Regions from separate parts of the Paenibacillus sp. plas6 genome, predicted to be linked through region 1. Evidence: riboswitches for the same ligand, from Rfam matches in the RefSeq annotation. Region 1 holds a riboswitch; the other holds the start of a gene.
What was found. A riboswitch is a leader RNA that binds a small molecule or an ion and turns the genes downstream of it on or off. The one in region 1 is predicted to bind cyclic di-AMP.

Region 2: it holds a riboswitch for cyclic di-AMP, as region 1 does, so the genes downstream of both, AC2TDL_RS15695 (hypothetical protein) here and AC2TDL_RS08795 (C40 family peptidase) in region 1, are expected to answer to the same signal.

Annotation. Positions count from the first base shown of each region.
Region 1 is NZ_CM170151.1:1,963,229-1,970,773, forward strand. Features, by position in the region: gene ychF (redox-regulated ATPase YchF) at 1-877, opposite strand, end outside; gene trxA (thioredoxin) at 1,086-1,394, opposite strand; gene AC2TDL_RS08780 (RrF2 family transcriptional regulator) at 1,459-1,875, opposite strand; gene hisC (histidinol-phosphate transaminase) at 2,069-3,139, opposite strand; gene AC2TDL_RS08790 (glutamine--tRNA ligase/YqeY domain fusion protein) at 3,244-4,917, opposite strand; cyclic di-AMP (ydaO/yuaA leader) riboswitch at 5,101-5,252, shown strand; gene AC2TDL_RS08795 (C40 family peptidase) at 5,259-5,741, shown strand; gene AC2TDL_RS08800 (MFS transporter) at 5,947-7,131, opposite strand; gene AC2TDL_RS08805 (hypothetical protein) at 7,194-7,487, opposite strand.
Region 2 is NZ_CM170151.1:3,566,484-3,574,028, reverse strand. Features, by position in the region: gene AC2TDL_RS15705 (Glu/Leu/Phe/Val family dehydrogenase) at 1-780, shown strand, start outside; gene AC2TDL_RS15700 (aldolase catalytic domain-containing protein) at 1,184-2,143, opposite strand; cyclic di-AMP (ydaO/yuaA leader) riboswitch at 2,322-2,469, shown strand; gene AC2TDL_RS15695 (hypothetical protein) at 2,474-2,905, shown strand; gene AC2TDL_RS15690 (AraC family transcriptional regulator) at 3,015-3,902, opposite strand; gene AC2TDL_RS15685 (family 78 glycoside hydrolase catalytic domain) at 4,068-6,251, shown strand; gene AC2TDL_RS15680 (branched-chain amino acid aminotransferase) at 6,422-7,489, opposite strand.

The DNA of each region.
Region 1 (7,545 bases):
CTTCTTGTACGCCAGCCGTAAAGTACGTGTATAAACCAAGCAGTTTATAAGCAGCACGAATCAGACGATTAAGACCTGACTCAGCAAGTCCTAGCTCTTCAAGGAACATTTTTTTATCTTCGCCTTCCAATTCAGCAATCTCAGACTCTACCTTTGCACTAATTGCAACGACTTCTGCTCCTTCTTTTTCCGCATACTCACGAACTAGTTTTACGTACTCATTATTATCGGCATTAGCAGCATCTTCCTCACTTACATTCGCTGCGTATAGCACAGGCTTAAGTGTAAGCAAATGTAAATCTTTAATTACAGCAAGCTCATCATCGCTTAAATCTAAGCTGCGAGCCGGCTTATCATTATACAATGCTTCCTTAACGCGCTCTAATATTTCAACCTCTTGTGCAAATCTTTTATCGCCGCTCTTCATATTTTTACGAGAACGCTCAATACGGCGGTCAACAGAATCAATATCAGCAAGAATTAGCTCCAAATTAATGGTCTGAATATCACTAATTGGATCAACCTTCCCTGCCACATGTGTAATATTTTCATCTTGGAAGCAACGCACTACGTGAACGATCGCATCAACTTCACGAATATGAGAAAGGAACTTGTTCCCTAAACCTTCGCCTTTACTCGCACCAGCAACTAAGCCTGCAATATCAACAAATTCAAATGCTGTCGGCACAATATTATTTGGTTTCACCAGCTCAACCAATTTATCCAAGCGTGGATCTGGAACTTCTACAACTCCAACATTCGGATCGATTGTACAGAAAGGATAGTTTGCTGATTCAGCACCAGCTTGCGTAATTGCGTTAAATAATGTTGATTTACCGACATTCGGCAATCCAACAACACCACAAGAAAGACCCATACGTTCAACTCCTCAAACTTTTCATGTTAACAGTATCTACTACCGCTTGTACTTAGCTTTCGTCATTATACATTAGCGACCACTACAATGAAAGAGGCAACACAAACAAAGCTGCCCCTATGACAAACTGACATCACTGGGACAGCCTTATTGTTGTTACTTAAACGCACGATTCCTTCATTGCGCTTATTACGTCTTCTATGCAAATTTAAGCGTTTTGGATTTTCGCTTTTAGTGCATCTTTGCTTTGTAGACCAACCATTTTATCAACTGGCTGACCGTCTTTAAATAGAATAAGTGTTGGAATACTCATAACGCCAAATTGAGCTGCAAGCTCAGGTTGCTCATCAACGTTGATTTTACCGATTGTAGCTTGACCTTCAAGCTCAGTTGCTAACTCTTCCACGATTGGAAGCTGCATTTTACAAGGTCCGCACCATGGAGCCCAGAAATCTACTAGTGCTACACCGCTCTCGATTGATTGATTAAAATTATCTTTTGTTAGAACAACTGCCATTTTATTCATCCTTTCGAATCTAAAGTATATGATTAAGGGCAATACCCTGCACACCGTAAGGTGCTTAGCATGCATGGATTTGCTTCAGTACATCGCCAATCGTAATATGACTGAAATGCTCCTCCAGCTTCTTTTCAGCAGTACAGAAAATTCCATACATTACAGCATTCATATTAGAGCCAACCATACAATCCCCATTAGGATTGCCAGAACACCAGCTCGGAATTAATGAACCTTGAGCCATTACGCGATAAATATCTGCCAATGTCACCGTATCAGGATCAATCGTTAAGCGATAACCGCCACCTGATCCTTCTCTAGTATTCACGAAGCCACTCTTTCTCATACCGCTCATTACTTTACGAATACGAGCAGAGTGTGTGCCTACATTGTCAGCAATCATTTCGCTACTGGCCATCTTATCAGGTAAATTAGCCAAATATACTAAACTGTGTACTGCAATTGTAAATTCACTATTCACTTCAGTGAACCTCCCTGCTTTATACTGTAATAATAACCGTTACAGTTCTCATTGTCAATATCAGTACATTCTAAGCCTCTGGCATAATTACTAAAACTTCAATGTTCATCATTCCAATTTAAATAAAGTGAGGATGCTTGGAAGGTCAGGTAATAACTGACGATCTGAGCATCCCTATTTGTTGTATATAATACTATCCCTTTAATTCAGCAAGATTATGCTGGATTGCCGCTAAAAAGCTATCCATTTCCTGATCAGTTCCAATGCTAACACGTAAAAAGTTATCAATACGCGGGGAAGCAAAGTAACGAACAAGCACCCCTTGCTCGCGCAGCTTTTCGAATAACTGCTTGGCTGGAATTACAGGATGAGAAATAAATAAAAAGTTTGCTTTAGAAGGTGTTACGAGAAAGCCAAGCTCCTGCAGAGACTTGCTTATACGCTCACGCGTAGCAACTACTTTTGCTGTAGTTTCTGCAAAATACTGCTTGTCCTCTATTGCTGCAACTGCCCCTGCCAGTGCAACACGATCCAAAGTATAAGAGTTAAATGAGTTTTTCGTACGATTTAAGCCCTCGATCAATTGCTCTGAACCAAAAGCAAAGCCAACGCGCAAGCCAGCTAGTGAGCGAGATTTTGATAAAGTCTGAATCACTAACAAATTATCGTATTCGTCTACAAGCTGCACGGCTGACTCTGCACCAAAATCAACGTAAGCTTCATCGACAATGACCACTTGATCACGATTTTGCTCAATAAGCTGACGAATAGCATCAAGCCCTAGTGGAATCGCAGTCGGTGCATTAGGATTAGGAATAATAATCCCGCCATGCTCTCCTTTAAATTGGTCGATTGGAATATTAAATTGCTCATCAAGCGGAATTAGCTTCGGTGTAATCCCATAAAATTTTGCATACACCTTATAGAAGCTGTATGTGATATCCGGAAACAATACTGGTTTGGCTGGATCAAAAAACGAAGCAAAAGCAAAAGCCAAAATTTCATCAGAACCATTGCCAACAAAAACTTGCTTAGATGTTAAGCCGTACTGTTTCGCCAGTGCTGCTACTAGCACCTCGCAGTTTGGGTCAGGGTATAACCGCAAATCCTCATTAATCGCCGCCGTCATTGCCGCTATCGCTTTAGGCGACGGCGGGTAAGGATTTTCATTTGTATTTAACTTAATATATGTTTTATCCTTTGGTTGCTCACCGGGTACGTACGGCTCCAGTGAAGCAGTCAATGGACTCCAGTATTTGCTCAACGTTATAACACTCCTCTAACATTTCAACATGTATCGCAACAAATGCTTTACTGCATTTATAACCTTAGCGCGCATTAAGCGTGCTCCCAGCTATCTTGCAGCAACTAAGCTTTTTTCGGATCAAATGAGCTTTTTAGCGATACAATACGGTTGAAAACAAGTAATCCATCTTCTGATTTCGCTCTATCTACGCTAAAGTAACCATGACGGAAAAATTGGAACTTATCTCCTGCAGCTACATCCTTCATGTTTTCTTCAATAAACCCTTTAACCTCACGCAACGAGTTTGGATTGATTCGTTCAAGGAACGGTTTATCTTTAAGCTCTGGCGCTTCAACAATCAGCGGCTCAAATAGTCTTAGCTTAGCAGGAATAGCTGTCGATGCTTCGACCCAGTGAATTGTCCCTTTTACTTTTCTGCCAGTAAACCCGCTTCCTGACTTCGTTTCCGGATCATAGGTACAGTGAAGCTCAACAATTTCCCCTTGCTCGTTTTTAATCACTTCATTACACACGATAAAGTAAGCATGCTTTAAGCGCACTTCATTTCCAGGAAATAAGCGGAAGTATTTACTTGGCGGATTTTCCATAAAGTCCTCACGCTCAATATAAATTTCACGTGAAAATGGAATTTTACGAATACCCATCTCAGGGTTTTCGGCATTAATTTCAGCATCAAGATATTCCACTTGTCCTTCTGGATAGTTCGTAATCACAACTTTAATCGGATCAAGAACAGCCATTGTACGTGGTGCCTTCAGCTTCAAATCTTCACGAATAAAATGCTCTAGGTTGCGTTCATCTACTGTACTATTTGCTTTAGCAACACCAATTTCACGACAAAAATTGCGAATTGCTTCTGGCGTATATCCTTTACGTCTCATACCGCTAATTGTCGGCATGCGAGGATCATCCCAGCCGTCTACAATGCCTTCATCAACAAGCATTTTTAAATAACGCTTACTCATTATCGTATTAGTAATATTTAAACGGGCAAATTCATATTGACGAGGAGTTGCCTCCATCTCACATTCTGCAATTACCCAATCATATAATGGACGATGATCCTCGAATTCCAACGTACAGATGGAATGAGTAATTCCTTCAATTGCATCACTAATTGGGTGAGCAAAGTCATACATCGGATAAATGCACCATGCATCACCTGTACGATGATGATGGGCATGCGCAATACGATATAAAACAGGATCACGCATCGTAATATTAGAAGAAGCCATATCGATTTTTGCGCGCAGTACTCGTTCGCCATCTTTAAATTCCCCTGCCCGCATACGAGCAAATAAGTCGAGGTTCTCTTCAACTGAGCGATCGCGATAAGGACTATTTTTGCCTGGCTCAGTTAACGTTCCACGTGTTTGACGAATTTCTTCTGCTGACAAATCACAAACATAGGCTTTACCTTTTTTAATTAGTAACACGGCACGATTGTACATTTCTTCAAAATAATCAGAAGCGTAAAATAATCCATCCCATTCGAAGCCGAGCCATCTTACATCCTCCATAATGGACTCTACATATTCTGTATCTTCCTTAACTGGATTTGTATCATCAAATCGCAAATTGGTTTTTCCTTTAAACTCATCTGCTAATTCAAAGTTAAGGCAGATCGACTTGGCATGTCCAATATGTAGATAGCCATTAGGTTCAGGAGGAAAACGCGTTATAATTTCATTAACACGTCCTTCCTTCAAATCTTCGATAACGATATTTCTAATAAAATTAGAAGACGCCGATTTCGTTTCATTAGTGTTATCCATCTTGATCAACCTTTCACACAACGAATATTTATCCTCCTATGATACACAAATTTTTATGAAATTACACCCATTTCTAGCTTGAAATGAGCACTAATCGATTATGAGAAAAATGAAAACGATTAAAATCTTCTCACATTTTACACAGAATTAAATTTTCAGTTTATTATATAGCTTGTAAATAACTTAGTTCTTATGCCTAATTCTTATACGCTTTGTGTAAGGAACGGGGGAACCACTTCGGGTGAATTGAATCTCTTAGACAAAATTAGTAGATTCATAGGGAGTCCTTCGACCGAACCCTTCAGCTAACCTCGTCGGCAATACCGGAAGGAGACTTAATTGTGAAGAAATTTGGCATGATGTTGATGGCTTTAGCTCTATTTCTTACTTTTTCAGCAACAAGCGTTTCTGCAAGCTCGTCTTCAATGCTAGACAATATTGAGGATGTGAAGGGAACAAAGTACAAGTACGGCGGTAATACTACGAGCGGTTTCGATTGCTCAGGATTTGTTCGATACATATTTGAAAAAATGAATATTGATTTGCCTCGCCGTTCTGCTGATCAAGCTAGTGAAGGAACTAAAGTTGCAAAATCTGATTTACGCGTTGGGGATCTAGTATTTTTTGATACAAGCGGATCTAACAACGGTGGCATCACACATGTTGGCATTTATGTAGGAGATGGAAAATTTGCTCATGCTTCAACTTCTAAAGGAGTTACGGTTGATTCATTAGATTCTTCTTACTACAAGCCACGTTACGTGACTGCAAGACGCATATTATCAGATGATCAATATGCAAAATATGTTGAAGGCAGTAACTAAAGATTTATTACATAAGGACTTGTCTCTAGTGCACTCATCGCTAGAGTACGAGTCTTTTTTATTGTTCCTTATAAAGCTATGCCAACTGTCATCGTTTTATGATGCCTTATTCTTTTAAAAATGAAATGGGCTGCCTAATCGATCAGTAATTCTTACGTTTCAGGACAGCCCATCTTACCATATTCAATTTCAAGCACAAGCTACTCTACTGCTGTAAATTTTGATTTCGTCCAACTAAAATCATAAAAATCATAAACATTAGCATTACAGCAACTAAGATGGCTACATAGCTTACAGTTAACGCTGCAGTATAATTATCCATTAGCCAGCCAGTCAGCTTAGGCAGCAGTGCTCCGCCAATCCCTCCGCAAGCAACAAGTAAGCTCGTCGTACGATCAGTCATCCCGCGGATACAAGCATTGACATAAACTAAAGCAATACCAAACACTCCTGAGAAGCCTAACCCGCTTAATGCAATCATCGTAAACTGTGCATATTGCTGTTTAAATAACACCATCCCAATAAACGCTAAAACAGCAATGGCCATAGAACCAATTAAATATTTGATATAGCCGTGGCGATCAGCTAATGCACCGCATACTAAGCGCCCAATAACCATAAACGACCAGAATAAGCCAAGCATGCTGGCAGCGCTTGAATCTGATAAACCGCTGCGCTCAATCATAATCGACGGTAAATAATGAGATATGCTCATCTCTACACCAACATATAAGAAGAAAAAGATCATCCCTAAAATTAAGAAAGGAATTGCACGGCGCTTATATTTTAGAGCTACCTGTCTTGCTTCACCAACCTGATTAGAAGGCTGAGCAATCATTGTATCCACATCTTTACCAAACGATAAACTCGCCCATAGAAGTAAGGTTAAACCACTAATCGCCGCCAAAATTGGAAATGACCATTCCCAAATTTGATAACGTATCAATACCGCTGCAGCTAATGGAATGAATAGAGCTCCTATGCCAAAAAAGGTTTCTAACCGACTCATTGCTGATGCTGTCTGTTCTTTAAATAAATCAATAATTAATGAACCAATGACCGATTCAATCATCCCAAATCCAAAACCGGCAAACGGCGCTACAATTAACATCAGTTCCCATGGAGGAAACATGCTGTAAACTGCCTCAGCTAGTGTTAATGAAGTAAAAGCTATAATAACGGTTATCCGCTTACCAAACTTTTTTGAAAGCATTGGACCAAGCAAAACACCAACCAAGTAACCAAAAAATTGATTCATGATCCATTGTCCGCCCTGTGCATACGTTATTTCATAGTGCGTCACAATTTGTTCTAATATCGATCCGCCAATAATATGAGCTATGCCAATAACTAGGTATGACAAGCAGCCAAGCCATAATATTTTTTTCACTACTATGCACCCTTTATCAGTTGTAAATTCTTCGAAAAGTTATCAAATTAACAACGCCTAAACTAAATAAGATGAACTACAGCTTGTCGTTCGCCTCTAGCAACAATTTCTATTAAATGTTGAGGTGCTAAATAAACAACTGTACCGCTGCCTACCTCAATTTCCGGTTCTTCTCCTAAGCCATAAAATACGTCATCAGCCAACGCCTCTAGCACTTCTCTTTGTTCTTTTACTGAGAGAATTTCCCACTCTGCTAGTTCCATTTCAAAAAACAAATAACAGTCTTCAATCAACGCAATTGCTGTTGTCAATTCCTGTAGAATCTCGCTATATTCACGAGCATGACGCACTCCCATGTAAATATCCTCCTGTTAAATAACTTAAATTAATATTCCCACCTATTATGACACACTA
Region 2 (7,545 bases), 1.6 Mb from region 1:
GCAACGGGTAAAGGGGTCTATTTTGTACTGAAATATTTACTGAACAATTATGTAAGCACGCATCTATCTCAGCTAAAAGCACTAAACAATCCATATGTCAATAGCCTCCTGCCTTATCTAAATAAGCCACTATCTATTGCTGTACAAGGTTTTGGTAACGTAGGATCAGTTGTCGCGCAAGAGGCGTTTACGGATAGTTACAAGCATCGTGTAGTAGCAGTTAGCGATCGTAACGTCACCTTATATCATGAAAATGGCTTAGCAATTGATCGTTTGCTTGCTTATGCTAAGCAAAATCATGGTGAGCTGCCGACAACTAAGGAGCAGCTGCAATTAGCAGGAATTGAAGCAGAGATATTAGACCGAGAAGCAGTGCTTTACCAAAAGGTTGATGTGTTATTTCTAGCTGCCCTAGAGGAGCAAATTCATAAAAATAATGTTGATTCTGTGCAAGCAGGAATTATTGTAGAAGGCGCAAACGCCCCTATTACTGGTGAGGCAGATGATGCATTAGCTAAAAGACATATTGTGGTTATTCCAGACATATTAGCCAACGCTGGTGGAGTGATTGTCTCCTATTTTGAATGGTTGCAAGGCAGAGAAACGAAATATTACAGTGAGGAGCATGTCTATGAGCTGCTCTACAAGCAAATGACCGATACGCTCGATCAAGTGCTTCCAACTTTCTTTGATCAGCCGCAAAACTTGCGTCAATGTTGTTATAATCACGCTGTTAATCGATTATGTAACATTCTTTATCGCCAAGGAAAACTATATTAATACAAAACTTATGAGGCTGGAAAAAACCAGCCTTTTCTTTTTAACTATGCAGTGTTGAGTAGCAGGTGCTCCCCCGTTCACATCCTATTGCAAAATAGTTAACGTATATTTTTCGACTGTCAAAATCATCAATTATCCCAAATTCGTGTGTTAAAGGCATTGTAATCATCCTTTCAGTAAGTAATCACACTTTTGTAATGACTGTAATGACTGAATGCAAAATTACGAACCTTTCAACATACAATTAATACATGTAATCCATTCCCTTTTTATATTAAAGCAAGATTTTGGAGGGCAGCAAATTTCAACAGTTATCTTTAGCCGAAATAAAAAAACTCCGAATATACTGCTTTCGGAGTTTTTCGTATAGAAGCTTCCCTCAGCCTCTTTATTGGCAATTTACTTATTTGTTTGCCATTTCTGGAGTTGTGAGCTGATCATAGAAATCAACATATTGATCCTTTTGCTCAGTTCTGCGCCAAGCCATCGCTGAACGAGGATGCTCATCCAAAATTCCAGTAATCATATATGGAATAATATATCCCCATTCTACATTTTCGCGCATCGGAATCATATATTTCTCAATCATATCGAGCACCGGACGTACATTATATTTAGCGTTTTGCAGCTCTGAAACCAATAGCTCAGTATTACAGTTCCCTGCCGCACGACCCATTCCATAAACAGATGAATCTAGCAGCTCCACGCCTTTACCTGCTGCTAGCAACGTATTAGCGAAAGCAAGCTGCAAATTATTATGAGCATGAACACCTAAACGTTTGTTAGGCAGGTGCTCTTTAAATTTATCTACAAGATAAGCCATATCATCTGGTTTTAAGCTGCCGTAAGAGTCAACAATATATACAATATCAACTACACTTTCACGAATCAGTTTAAAGGCTTCATGCAATTGATTTTCCATTACATTAGAAAGAGCCATAATGTTTAAAGTAGTTTCATAGCCGCGATCATGGAAAATTTTAACTAACTCAAGAGCTTTATCAACATCTTGAATGTAGCAAGCAACACGAATCAGATCAAGCATACTTTCACTGCGTGGCAAAATATCTTGTTCATCTACACGACCAACATCGACAAGTGCTGAAAGCTTCGTATTCCCTTTATTTGGAATAACTTTACGAAGAAAATCATCATCCAAAAATCTCCAAGGTCCCTCGGAACCAGTGCTTTTAAGCAGTTTAGGAGAATTTTTATAGCCAATTTCCATATAGTCAACGCCAGCTTCGTTTAAGCTATTATATAAGTGCTGAACAAATTCAACACTAAAATCCCAATTGTTAACTAATCCGCCATCACGAATTGTACAGTCAACTATTTTACAATGTGCTGTATTGGATTGCATATCACTTGCTCCTTTGACTTTGATTTACTGTATTAAATATATACCGTTCTAATCATCATACTTGAAATCATAAAATAACGCAAAATAAAAATTATTATGCACCTGCTAGTCCACTGATTTGTTTATCTTATAATGCATGAGCTTTCATTTACAAATTCTGTTTAAAGATTTAAAATAATACTAATATACGCTTAATTTTTCACTAGAAAAAGCGGGGGACCCAAAGTCTTCAGGGGTGAATCATGTCAATTGGAAGCGATGACAGTAGGGCCTACTCTCTAGCCCGAACCCGACAGCTAACCTCGTCAGCGTGCAAAGGAGAGATGTAGAATGTCAGTTTGTCCATCCGATGAATTTCAAAATGTGCAGCATGAATCACATATTTTGCACATTCAACGAATTGAAGTATTCGTAATACCTGCTCTAGCAGTTGATGCCAATGGTTATCGAGTTTGTCTGCGGATTTCAAGCAATCGCGGACATGGCTGGAGTGAAATTTTTATTGATGATGGAGATTCAAACTTTAATCTTGAAGATTGGAAACAGCAACTATCCCCGCTTATTGGTCCTACTACAATGGCTCGTCTTACAGAACAAGTTGAACTGCAAATGAACAACACAATAAACTGTGACGAACGTTGTCTCTATCTATTCACAAATGCTCTGCATCAGTTGAAATTTCTTCCTGATACGAACTCGGAGCATCATTATTACGAAGAAGCTGTTTTAAAACAACGGGCAGTTGAGTATTTGTCTGTATAATTACTAGCGAGCAGCATTGAGAGTATCAAACTTTCGATGCTGCTCATTTTTTTGCATGCGTAAAAATCAGTTTGCGAACCTCTACTACGGTCGCGATTCCTTGCTAAAATTATATTTTGCGATGCAGCTTACGATATTGTCTTGGTGTTAGCTGCACTTGCTTCTTAAATAAATAATTAAAATGACTAAGATCGTCAATTCCAACCTGTTGAGCAATATGAACAATTTTCTCATCGCTCTCGATTAATTTTTGTAACGCTGCTTTAATCCGCACCTCATTCCGATATTCAATAAACGTTTTGCCGACAATTTGCTTAAATTTTTTAGTAAAAACCGTCTGGCTCATTCCGCACATTCGACATACTTGCTCTAAATGAATTGGATGTGCATAATGCTGTTCAATAAATTCACATAACCCCATGATCGCCTTTATATCATCACTAGGAAAAAGCTGAGTGAGCTCCTTTCCTTCATAACAACGACTTAAATAAACTAATAGCTCAACCAATAGTGCTTTAATAACAAGTCGATAGCCTAATTGCTTACGTGTAAATTCAAAATTTAAATGATCAATTCTTCGCTTTACCTCTTGTGCTTCCATATAGGACAGCTTTAGATGGGAATCAAAATTAATCGTTTCTCTTAAATATGGCTCGACATAAAACAAGTTAACAAATGGAGCTTCTGCTGCAAGACTTGCTAATTCTGTATGTAGCAATGACGGCAGGAACATTACATTATAAACCTCTAGAGGAGTATCGCCAGTAACAATATAATCATGTTCAATACCAGGCGTAATGACAAAAAAATCACCTTTAACGATTTTATAGGAACGTCCCTTATAAATATGCTCCCCTTCACCATCCGCTACATAAACTATTTCAAAAAAATCATGATAATGCGGTCGCATTCCTCGACTTGGAAGCGTCTTATAGTACAAAACAGCAAAAGGAAAAACTTCGCTTTCTAAATATTTTTCCTTAGAATATAGCTCCATTATCATCCCTCGCCCATCTCTAGCAAGTAATCCTTCTGCTTGTAATTGTAGTAGAAGGCTATATTAGCGTCAATTTCCCTTAATACAGCGTTGAAAAGCCCAAGTTTTCATTGCCACCATTAAGCTAAAATACAATGTGTATTCAATTTCAGGAGGGAAGTTGCAATGGATCGACGCTGGCAAGCAAAGTGGATAATTGACCCGCTTTTTAAGAACTTAAAGCCGCTTGATGTTTATGGTAAAGAGCATGACGTAATAAACAATACAGCACATCGAAAGGATTTAACTAATATCCATACGCAATTTAGAAAAAGTTTTCAACTGTTACAAACGCCACTAGCAGCTAAGTTATATATTACAGCGGATGACTATTATAAGCTTTATGTCAATGGTCATTTTATTGGGCAAGGTCCAGCACAAAGCAATTATTATCACTATTTTTATAATGAATATGACATTGCACCGTATTTGCAGCAGGGAGCTAATGTAATAGCCGTACATGTCTATTATCACGGGCTTATTAGTCGCTCCTACAGCAGTGGCGATCATCGACAAGGAATGATTGCTGAGCTGCTAATAGATGGCGAGCATCTGCTAGGTTCAGATAGAAGCTGGAAATGTTCCCGTGCTGCTGAATATCAAGCTGGACCAATCATTGGCTATAATACGCAGTTCTGCGAATATATTGACAGCAGATTGGCGAAAAAGGGCTGGCGCACAAATGAGTTGGATGATTCAGATTGGTTCTTTGCATGGGAGCTGCTATCAGATGATCATCGTCTGATGCAACAGCCAACCTCTGCTCTTTCTATTTACAGAGTAAAACCTAAGCAAATTACTGCAATTAAAGGCGGCTTTCAGCTTGATTTTGGCAGTGAGCTAACTGGACAATTTACTATGAAAGCAAACGGCAAAGCTGGACAAGAGGTGATCATCCGCTGTGGTGAGGAACTCCTCCCTAATGAGCGTGTACGTTATGATATGCGTTGCAATTGCATTTATGAGGATCGTTGGATACTTTCCGGTACAGAGGATGAGCTTGAACTATACGATTATAAAGCGTTTCGCTATGTTGAAGTGTTAACTGACGCACTTGACTCTCTTAATCTCGATAGCTTTGCAGTCATTGTGCGACACTACCCGCTTGATGAACAAGCTTGTCAATTTCATTCCGCAAACGAGCTGCTAAATAAAATTTGGCATATATGTAAAAATGGTATTAAGTATGGCACGCAGGAGAATTATGTCGATTGCCCATCCCGAGAAAAGGGACAATATCTTGGCGACAATACAATTATTACGCATGCTCATGCTTATGTATCAGGAGATTTGACAATGTATCGCAAAGCGTTGCAGGACTTTGCGCTAATGTCAGCGCGTGTTTGTCCCGGCTTAATGGCTGTTGCTCCAGGGCATGTTATGCAGGAGATTGCCGATTTTTCCTTGCAATATCCAATGCAACTGCTGCAATATTATCGACTAAGCGGTGATCGTCAATTTCTCACAGAAATGTACCCTGTCGCTGAAGGAATAATGGACTATTTTAGCTCCTACTGCCGCAGTGATGGCTTGCTGGAGTCAGTTAATGAAAAGTGGAACTTAGTAGATTGGCCAGAAAATTTACGAGATGGCTATGATTTTGAGCTAAAAAGAACAGGTCTTGAAGGCTGTCATAATGTTATTAATGCGTTTTATTATGGCGCGTTAAAAACGATGCTTGAGATTGCAGAGGAACTCGATTATCCAGCAGCTGTATATCGCAAGCAGTTAGAGCAAGTGTATGATTCGTTCAACAGAGTTTTTTATGATGCAAAGCGCAAGCTTTTTATCGATGCAGAAGGCTCGCAACATGCCTCTCTCCACAGTAATGTGCTGCCGCTTTTATTCCAATGTTGTCCTAAAGAGGCTGTTTCAGAAATCGTCAAACTCATTTCTGAAAAACGACTAAGCTGCGGCGTATATATGTCATATTTTGTGCTTAAGTCGCTAGCTGCGGCAAAGCAATATGATTTACTTTATGAGTTGATTATAAGCGAGGACTTGCATTCATGGAGTACGATGGTTAAAGAAGGAGCGACAACATGCTTTGAAGCATGGTCAAAGGAGCTGAAATGGAATACAAGCTTATGCCATCCGTGGGCAAGTGCTCCAATTCCAATATTGATTGAAGAGCTATGCGGTATTAAGCCTGCTGCACCTGGTTGGTCACAGGTTAGCTTTAGCCCGCATATTCCATCCTCATTAACGAACTTAACGTTAAGCTTTAGAACCGTTGCTGGTGAAATTTCCTTTGTGCATAAGAATGGAGTAAGTAAGCTATATGTGCCTGACCATGTAACGATTCTTTAAGCAAATGCTACAGCAGCTTAACAAAGCTATTATAACTTTTGAAACAATGGGAAACAAAAATAGGAGCATATAAAAAGGTGCTGAACCTTAACTGGTAGTGTAATTACACCAATTAAGGATGCAGCACCTTATTTATGAACTAATTGATCGTAAAGTAAAAGCTTTACGAATTAGTCAAGTGATACAAGCCAGCCAAATGGATCCTCAAGTTTACCTTTTTGGATACCAGTAATCGTATCATAAATTTTAGCAGACAGCTCACCAGTTTTTCCACCGTTAATGACGAATTTTTCATTTTTGTAACTTAATTCACCAATTGGCGAAATAACTGCAGCTGTACCTGTTCCGAAAGCTTCTTCAAGTGTTCCGTTTCTATGAGCTTCAATCAATTCATCAATAGAAACACGACGTTCCTCTACAGGAAGATTCCAATGTCTTAGCAATGTAAGCACAGAGTTACGAGTAATACCGTCAAGAATACTGCCGTTAAGCATTGGAGTTACTACAACGCCATTAATTTTGAAGAACACATTCATGCTTCCGACTTCTTCGATATATTTGCGATGAACACCATCAAGCCACAATACTTGAGAATATCCACGATGTTTTGCTTCTTCTTGCGCATTTAGACCAGCAGCATAGTTACCTGCTGTTTTAGCTTCACCAACGCCGCCAGCTACCGCACGTACGAAATGATCTTCAACATGAATTTTAACTGGGTTAACACCTTCAGCATAGTATGCACCAACAGGCGACATAATAATCATAAACAAATATGACAATGAAGGATTTACACCAAGTTGTGCTTCAGTTGCAATAATGAATGGACGGATATATAAGCTAGTGCCTTCGGCAGAAGGAACCCAATCACGGTCAACATTCAATAGTTCAATTAATCCTTTATAAGCTAGTTCCTCATCAATAGCAGGAATGCTTAGACGAGCGTTTGATTTGTTCAAGCGCTCAAAATTTTTCTTAGGACGGAAAAGTTTAATTCCATCTTTTGTACGATATGCCTTCATTCCTTCAAATACAGTTTGTCCATAGTGGAATACTTTAGCAGCTGGATCTAAAGAAATATTTTGATAAGGCACGACGCGAGGTGAATGCCAGCCTTTACCTTCATTGTATTCAAGAATAAACATATGATCTGTATAATAGTGGCCGAAACCAAGATTACTTTCATCTGGTTTTGGTTTCAACTGTGTTGAACGCTCGATTGAAATTTGCTGTACCATTGAGACGACTCTCCCTTGAAATAATTATTCATATTTGAATCATACCATGCTTTGAC